One region of the Enterobacter asburiae genome, then DNA from elsewhere that is predicted to be linked to it. Evidence: predicted binding sites of a transcription regulator. Region 1 holds the regulator's gene; the other holds the start of a gene.
What was found. Region 1 encodes CRP, which controls carbon source genes, mostly activating them, when cyclic AMP is high. Its sites were predicted from a motif close to ATGTGANNNNNNTCACAT; they were not measured.
Positions count from the first base shown of each region.

Region 2: hpt (hypoxanthine phosphoribosyltransferase) is a predicted target of CRP. The motif match lies at 1,195-1,212, and genes of this name have one in related genera.

Region 1 covers NZ_CP011863.1:3,922,951-3,927,649, reverse strand. The annotation lists gene ACJ69_RS18900 (phosphoribulokinase) at 1-730, shown strand, start outside; gene ACJ69_RS18895 (OsmC family protein) at 797-1,201, opposite strand; gene crp (cAMP-activated global transcriptional regulator CRP) at 1,513-2,145, shown strand; gene ACJ69_RS18885 (YccS/YhfK family putative transporter) at 2,203-4,290, shown strand; gene argD (bifunctional acetylornithine/succinyldiaminopimelate transaminase) at 4,287-4,699, opposite strand, start outside.
Region 2 covers NZ_CP011863.1:2,757,844-2,762,542, forward strand. The annotation lists gene can (carbonate dehydratase) at 1-468, shown strand, start outside; gene hpt (hypoxanthine phosphoribosyltransferase) at 530-1,066, opposite strand; gene ACJ69_RS13395 (glucose/quinate/shikimate family membrane-bound PQQ-dependent dehydrogenase) at 1,275-3,665, shown strand; gene cueO (multicopper oxidase CueO) at 3,802-4,699, opposite strand, start outside.

The DNA of each region.
Region 1 (4,699 bases):
CACGCGTCCGGAGATGGACATGGCCATTCGTAAGGCGCGCGATTCGGGTAAACACATCAGCTACTTCGGCCCGGAAGCCAATGACTTTGGCCTGCTGGAACAAACCTTTATAGAGTACGGTAAGAGCGGCAAAGGGCAGTCCCGCAAGTATCTGCACACCTATGATGAAGCCGTCCCCTGGAATCAGGTGCCGGGAACCTTTACCCCGTGGCAGCCGCTGCCGGAACCCACCGACGTCCTGTTTTACGAAGGACTTCACGGTGGCGTGGTCACCCCTCAACACGACGTGGCGCGCCACGTGGATCTGCTGGTCGGCGTGGTCCCTATCGTTAACCTGGAGTGGATCCAGAAGCTGACGCGTGACATGAGCGAGCGCGGCCATTCGCGAGAGGCGGTGATGGACTCCGTGGTGCGCTCCATGGAGGATTACATTAACTTTCTGACGCCGCAGTTCTCCCGCACCCATATCAACTTCCAGCGCGTGCCGACGGTGGACACCTCCAACCCGTTCGCGGCCAAAAGCATCCCGTCGCTGGATGAAAGCTTTGTAGTGATCCATTTCCGCAATCTCGACGGCATTGATTACCCCTGGCTGCTGGCCATGCTGCAGGGCTCTTTTATTTCGCACATGAATACGTTAGTGGTGCCGGGCGGAAAAATGGGGCTGGCGATGGAGCTCATCATGACGCCGTTGGTGGAGCGACTGATGGAAGGGAAACAGATCGCGTGAGCATGTTCCCTCTCCCAGTGGGAGAGGGTTAGGGTGAGGGCATCAACACGCACGATGCCCCATCAATCACGCCTCGATCACTTCATACGAATGCGTGATTTTTACCGCTTTCTCCAGCATTAACGCCACCGAGCAGTACTTCTCCGCAGACAGGTCAACCGCACGCGAGACCGCCGCGTCTTTCAGCTCTTTACCGGTGACCACAAAGTGCAGGTTAATATGGGTGAACAGGCGTGGCGCCTCTTCGCGACGTTCTGACGTGAGTTTGACTTCACAATCCGTCACGTCATGACGTCCTTTTTGCAGAATCGATACCACATCAATTGCGCTGCATCCGCCTGCCGCCATCAGCACCATTTCCATTGGGCTGGGTGCTTTATCGCCGGAGTTACCGTCCATCAAAATCTGGTGTCCTGACGCGGACTCGCCCAGGAACGTTAAACCTTCAACCCATTTCACGCGCGCTTGCATATTCTTAAACTCCAACGTTGCATTTTTGGTGACAGATTACGCGTGCGTTACATTTCTCGCAATGGAAGGCGACCTGCATCATGCTGAAGCGAGACACCAGGAGACACGCGGCGAAAGCTATGCTAAAACACTCAGGATGCTACAGTAATACATTGACGTTACACGTGTATGCAGAGGACATCAAACTTTACTGGCTGCGAAACGTTACGGTAGCCGACTTCCCAGGGTATGGGTAAGAATTCGATTGCAACCCCAGAGTCCGGATGCATCTGATGACTCTGGTGACAGCTTATAACAGAGGATAACAGCGCATGGTGCTTGGCAAACCGCAAACAGACCCGACTCTCGAATGGTTCTTGTCTCATTGCCACATTCATAAGTACCCATCAAAGAGCACGCTGATTCACCAGGGTGAAAAAGCGGAAACGTTGTATTACATCGTTAAAGGCTCGGTGGCAGTGCTGATCAAAGATGAAGAAGGGAAAGAGATGATCCTTTCTTATCTGAACCAGGGCGATTTCATCGGTGAACTGGGCCTGTTTGAAGAGGGCCAGGAACGTAGCGCCTGGGTTCGTGCAAAGACAGCATGTGAAGTGGCTGAAATTTCTTACAAGAAGTTCCGTCAGCTGATTCAGGTTAACCCTGACATCCTGATGCGTCTTTCTTCCCAAATGGCGCGCCGTCTGCAGGTTACGTCAGAGAAAGTGGGTAACCTCGCCTTCCTGGACGTTACCGGCCGTATCGCACAAACCCTGTTGAACCTGGCGAAACAGCCAGACGCCATGACCCACCCGGACGGCATGCAAATTAAAATTACCCGTCAGGAAATTGGTCAGATCGTCGGTTGCTCCCGTGAAACAGTGGGCCGTATCCTGAAAATGCTGGAAGATCAAAACCTGATCTCCGCCCACGGTAAAACCATCGTGGTTTACGGAACGCGTTAATTCCGCTTAAACGGCGTGCCATCGCAAGGTGTCACGCCGTTTTTGTCTCTACTCCCCATGTGGCGCAGGCTGATCTATCACCCGGAAGTTAACTACGCACTGCGACAAACGCTGGTGTTGTGTCTTCCTGTGGCCATAGGCCTGATCCTCGGACATCTTCAGCAAGGCCTGCTGTTTTCCCTCGTGCCCGCCTGCTGCAACATCGCCGGTCTGGACACGCCGCATAAGCGCTTTTTCAAACGCCTGATTATCGGTGGCTGCCTGTTTGCCGGCTGTAGCCTCGCCGTACAACTTCTGCTTGCCCGGGATATCCCGCTGCCGCTGATCCTGACCGTGCTGGCGATGACCCTCGGCGTCACGGCGGAAATCAGTTCGCTGCACGCCCGCCTGCTTCCCGCCTCGCTGATTGCGGCCATTTTCACGCTGAGCCTTGCAGGGAATATGCCGGTGTGGGAGCCACTGCTGATTTACGCCCTGGGGACATTATGGTACGGGCTGTTTAACTGGTTTTGGTTCTGGCTGTGGCGCGAACAGCCGCTGCGTGAATCCCTGAGCCTGCTCTATGTGCAGCTTGCGGATTACTGCGAGGCCAAATACACCCTGCTCACCCAGCATACCGATCCGGAAAAATCCTTACCGCCGCTGCTGACGCGCCAGCAGAAGGTGGTGGATCTCATAAGCCAGTGCTATCAGCAGCTGCATATGCTCGCCGCCAACAAGAACCACGAATACAAGCGGCTGCTGCGCACCTTCCAGGTCGGGCTGGATCTGCAGGAGCATATCTCCGTTAGCCTTCACCACCCGCAGGAGGTGCAAAAGCTGGTCGAGCGCAGCCACGCCGAAGCGGTGATCCGCTGGAACGCGCAGACCGTGTCCGCACGCCTGCGGGTGCTGGCCGATGATATTCTCTATCACCGCTACCCGACGCGCTTTAACATGGATAAGCAGCTGGGCGCGCTGGAGAAAATCGCCCGTCAGCATCCGGATAACCCCGTCGGCCAGTTTGCCGCCTGGCACTTCAGCCGTATCGCCCGCGTGTTGCGCACGCAGCGCCCGCTTTATCCCCGCGACCTGATGGCGGATAAGCAGAAACGGCTTCCGCTATTGCCCGCGCTCAAAAGCTATCTTTCTCTTAAATCGTCCGCCCTGCGCAACGCCGCAAGGATTAGCGTGATGCTCAGTACCGCCAGCCTGATGGGTATGGCGCTGCACCTGCCGAAACCCTACTGGATCTTAATGACCGTGCTGTTTGTCACCCAGAACGGCTACGGCGCCACGCGGGTGCGTATTCTGCATCGGGCTGGCGGAACGATGGCCGGGCTGATCATCGCGGGCGTGACGCTGCACTTCCACGTGCCGGAAGGCTATACCCTGGCAGGCATGCTGGCGGTTACGCTGGTGAGCTACCTGATTATCCGCAAAAATTACGGCTGGGCGATGGTGGGCTTTACGGTGACGGCGGTATATACCCTGCAGCTGCTCACGCTCAATGGCGAACAGTTTATTGTCGCCAGGCTGATTGATACCCTAATCGGCTGTCTGATTGCCTTTGGCGGCATGGTCTGGCTGTGGCCGCAGTGGCAAAGCGGACTGCTGCGCCAGAACGCCCACGACGCGCTGGAAGCCGACCAGCAGGCTATTCGCCTGATCCTGAGCGACGACCCGCAGCCCTCGCCGCTGGCCTATCAGCGAATGAAGGTCAACCAGGCGCACAACGCCCTGTTTAACTCGCTCAACCAGGCGATGCAGGAGCCGGGCTTTAACTCGCACTATCTGGCAGACATGAAGCTCTGGGTGACGCACAGCCAGTTTATCGTCGAGCACATTAACGCCATGACCACGCTGGCGCGCGAGCACACGATGCTGACGCCGGATCTGGCGCAGCGCTATTTGCAGTCATGTGAAATTGCGTTGCAGAGGTGTCAGCAGCGTCTGGAGTATGACGCGCCGGGCGAGTCGGGAGATTCAAACATTCTGGAAGCACCGGAGACGTTAACCCACGGGCCAATGAGCACGCTGGAGCAGCATTTGCAGCGCGTTCTCGGGCATCTGAACACCATGCACACCATTTCGTCGGTGGCATGGCGTCAGCGCCCGCATCACGGGATTTGGTTAACGCGCCGGTTAAAGCGAACCGAGTATTAACCTTTAACGATCTTCGCGACCGCCGCGGCAAAGCGGGTTAACCCGTCCTCAATATCCCTGTCTTCCACCACCAGCGACGGCGCAAAGCGCATCACGTCCGGTCCGGCATTGAGTACCATAACCCCTTCGTGCGCCGCAGCGTGCAGGAAGTCGCGCGCGCGGCCCTTGTACTGCGGCTTCAGCTCGGCGCCAATCAACAGCCCCATCCCGCGGATTTCGCTGAACACGTCGTACTGCTCATCAATCTTTTGCAGGTATTTTACGAACAGCTCGCGCTTCGCGCTCACGGCGTTCAACACCTCCGGCGTGTTGATAATGTCGAATGCGGCGCCCGCCACGGCGCTCGCCAGCGGGTTGCCGCCGTAGGTAGAGCCGTGAGAGCCGACGTGGAAAGCGGAGGCGATCTCCT
Region 2 (4,699 bases), 1.2 Mb from region 1:
GTCGCCAATCTCGTGATTCACACCGATCTCAACTGTCTTTCTGTTGTTCAGTATGCCGTGGACGTTCTGCAAGTCGAGCACATCATCATTTGCGGCCATTATGGCTGCGGCGGCGTGCAGGCGGCGGTTGAAAACACGGAGCTGGGGCTCATTGATAACTGGCTACTGCACATCCGCGATATCTGGTTCAAACATAGCTCACTGCTGGGCGAAATGCCGCAGGAGCGTCGCATGGATACCCTATGCGAACTCAACGTGATGGAGCAGGTGTATAACCTGGGCCACTCAACGATCATGCAATCAGCGTGGAAACGCGGGCAGAAGGTTTCTATCCACGGCTGGGCGTACGGTATTCACGATGGCCTGCTGCGCAATCTGGAAGTGACCGCCACCAACCGCGAAACGCTGGAGCAGCGCTACCGTTCGGGGATTGCCAACCTTCAGCTTAAGCATGTGAACCATAAATAAAGCCGGGGATGTTCTCCCTCTCCCTGTGGGAGAGGGCCGGGGCGAGGGCATCAGCCCGCCATTACTCGTCCAGCAATACCACTTTCCCAACATACGGCAGATGACGATAACGCTGCGCGTAGTCAATGCCGTAACCGACGACGAATTCGTCCGGAATCGAGAAGCCCACGAACTCTACCGGCACCTGCACTTCACGACGGTCAGGTTTATCCAGCAGCGTACAAATCGCCAGAGATTTTGGTTCACGCAGGCTCAGAATCTCGCGCACTTTTGACAGCGTGTTGCCGGAGTCGATGATGTCCTCAACGATCAACACATCTTTGCCACGAATATCTTCATCCAGATCTTTCAGGATTTTCACATCACGGGTAGTGGACATGCCGCTGCCGTAGCTGGAGGCGGTCATAAAATCGACCTCATGGGGCACATGCACTTCACGGCACAGGTCTGCCATGAACATGAAAGAGCCGCGCAACAGACCGACCAGCACCATTTCGCTGCCGCTGTCCTTGTAATGTTCGGTGATTTGACGACCCAGTTCGGCGATACGCGCTTTGATCTCGGCTTCCGGGATCATCACTTCAACAGTATGTTTCATATTACTAACCAAATGATTTTAATGAAAATCTCTCAATGCTGGTGAATTCATCTCCGGCATCGATACGCAAGCCCGCCATTATATCAGCAAATGGATAACCCTGGCGTATGAGTTATAAAAAGCAAATATTGTGATTCCGATCACACTTGTTAATACCTATAATTAGTTGCTAGCAAATTATTAACAAAAACTGACGAGTACACTTTCTATGGCTGAAACAAACTCTAAACAGCCGCGTCTACTGGTGACATTAACAGCCGCATTCGCAGCCTTCTGCGCGCTGTATCTGTTAATCGGTGGCGTCTGGCTGGTCGCTTTAGGCGGCTCCTGGTACTACCCGATAGCGGGTCTGGTTATGGTTGCCGTAACCGTCCTGCTGTTGCGTAGAAAACAATCTGCACTGTGGCTGTATGCCGCCCTCCTTCTTGCCACCATGATCTGGGGCGTCTGGGAAGTCGGGTTTGACTTCTGGGCACTGACGCCGCGCAGCGACATCCTGGTATTCTTCGGTATCTGGCTGATCCTGCCGTTCGTGTGGCGTCGCCTGATTGTACCTTCCAGCGGTGCGGTGGCGGGCCTGGTTGTTGCCCTGCTGATTACCGGCGGCATCCTGACCTGGGCCGGTTTTAACGATCCACAGGAGATCAACGGTACGCTGAACGCGGAATCCACGCCTGCTGCGGCTATCTCTCAGGTGGCGGACGGCGACTGGCCTGCGTATGGTCGTAACCAGGAAGGTCAACGCTACTCTCCGCTGAAGCAGATCAACGCGGACAACGTGAAGAACCTGAAGGAAGCCTGGGTATTCCGTACCGGCGATGTGAAGATGCCGAACGATCCGGGCGAGCTGACCAACGAAGTCACGCCGATTAAAGTCGGCAATATGCTCTACCTGTGTACGGCGCACCAGCGTCTGTTCGCGCTCGACGCGGCCACCGGTAAAGAGAAATGGCACTTCGATCCGCAGCTGAACTCCAACCCGTCCTTCCAGCACGTCACCTGTCGTGGCGTCTCTTACCACGAAGCGCGCGCCGAGAATGCCAGCCCGGAAGTGGTTGCCGACTGTCCTCGCCGCATTATGCTGCCGGTGAACGATGGCCGTCTGTTCGCCATCAACGCCGAAACGGGCAAGCTGTGCGAAACCTTTGCCAACAAAGGTATCCTGAACCTGCAGACCAACATGCCGGACACCACGCCGGGTCTGTATGAGCCAACCTCACCGCCAATCATCACCGATAAAACCATCGTGATTGCCGGTTCGGTAACGGATAACTTCTCCACGCGTGAAACCTCCGGCGTTATCCGTGGTTTCGACGTGAACACCGGTAAACTGCTGTGGGCCTTCGACCCGGGCGCGAAAGATCCAAACGCGATCCCGTCGGACGAGCACACCTTTACCTTTAACTCGCCAAACTCCTGGGCACCAGCGGCGTATGACGCGAAGCTGGACCTGGTCTACCTGCCAATGGGTGTGACCACGCCAGATATCTGGGGCGGTAACCGCACGCCGGAGCAGGAGCGTTATGCAAGCGCTATCGTGGCGCTGAACGCGACCACCGGCAAGCTGGCGTGGAGCTATCAGACCGTTCACCACGATCTGTGGGATATGGATATGCCGTCCCAGCCGACGCTGGCGGACATTACCGTTGACGGCAAAACCGTTCCGGTGATTTACGCTCCGGCCAAGACGGGCAACATCTTCGTCCTGGATCGCAGCAACGGTAAGCTGGTTGTGCCAGCACCGGAAAAACCGGTTCCGCAGGGCGCGGCGAAAGGCGATTACGTCAGCAAAACCCAGCCGTTCTCTGACCTGAGCTTCCGTCCGAAGAAAGACCTCAGCGGTGCAGACATGTGGGGTGCCACCATGTTTGACCAGCTGGTATGCCGCGTGATGTTCCACCAGCTGCGCTATGAGGGCATCTTCACGCCGCCGTCTGAGCAGGGCACGCTGGTCTTCCCGGGTAACCTGGGGATGTTCGAGTGGGGCGGGATCTCCGTCGACCCGAACCGTCAGGTGGCGATTGCCAACCCGATGGCGCTGCCGTTCGTTTCCCGTCTGATCCCACGCGGTCCGGGTAACCCAATGGAGCAGCCGAAAGACGCGAAAGGCAGCGGTACCGAAGCCGGTATTCAGCCGCAGTACGGCGTGCCGTTTGGCGTAACGCTGAACCCGTTCCTGTCTCCGTTTGGTCTGCCGTGTAAACAGCCGGCCTGGGGTTATATCTCCGGTCTGGATCTGAAAACCAACCAGATCGTGTGGAAAAAACGTATTGGTACGCCACAGGACAGCATGCCGTTCCCGATGCCGGTTCCGGTGCCGTTCAATATGGGTATGCCGATGCTGGGTGGCCCAATTTCCACCGCCGGTAACGTGCTGTTCATCGCGGCAACCGCAGATAACTACCTGCGCGCGTACAACATGACCAACGGTGAAAAACTGTGGCAGGGCCGTCTGCCGGCTGGTGGACAGGCCACGCCGATGACCTATGAAGTGAATGGCAAGCAGTACGTTGTCATCTCAGCGGGCGGTCACGGTTCGTTTGGCACGAAGATGGGCGACTACATCGTCGCGTATGCGTTGCCTGACGATGCTAAGTAACTAAAAGAGCCGGGTGGCGGCTACGCCTTACCCGGCCTACGGAAAGATGCAAAACGGCAACTTCGGTTGCCGTTTTTGTGTTTGTTCCCTCTCCCCGTGGGAGAGGGCCAGGGTGAGGGCATCAGGCCGCACTGTTTTAAACAGTGAACCCGAGCATCATCCCCGTATCTTCATGCTCCAGCAGGTGGCAGTGCGCCATATAGGCAAACTCCTTCGGCGCCTCGTGGTCAAACTTCACCAGCACCTCGCTGACGCCACCCTCCACTCTCACCGTATCTTTCCAGCCCGCGCGATGCGCATCCGGCGCTTTACCGTTCTCTGTGAGAATGCGGAACTGTGTGCCGTGGATATGGAACGGATGCAGCATCATGTCCCCTTCGCCTGAAATCACCCAGCGCTCAAACTGCCCTTTTGTCGCAGCAAACATCGGCGTATTCATGTCGAACGCTTTGCCGTTGATCATATTGGCGTTGTGGAAATCAAAGCCATGGTCGCCGTGATTCATGTTTCCCATGCCGCCCATTTTGCCGTGGTCCATATTCATGTGTCCCATCATCTGGCCGTGCTGCATCCCCGCCATCGCCTTATCGCCATATTTCGCCATCAGCGCCTGCATGCCCATCATATCAAGCATCGGGTTCATGGAGAGCTGCAGCCTGCGCTGCGTAAGCCCCTCCAGCGACGGGAGAGCTGGCAAAGTGGTTAACGTATCAGGCAGCGTGCCGGATGCGGCCACCAGCAGCGGCTGAATATGCAGCACCGGATGCGGCTTATCAAACGGTGCGACCGCCATCCCCATCTGGCTCACCGGCAGCGTCACGAGGTCAAACGGCTTGCCGTCGCTGATATCCACCAGCACCTCAAAGCGTTCGCCCATGAGCATCGGCAGCTCGCTCACCTTCACCGGCTCCGGCAGCAGGCCGCCGTCGCTGGCTACCACATACAGCGGGCGTTTATCGCTGGCGGCAAAATTCAGCGAACGTGCGTTACAGCCGTTGAGCAGGCGCAGGCGCAGCCAGCCTTTCGGCGCGGCA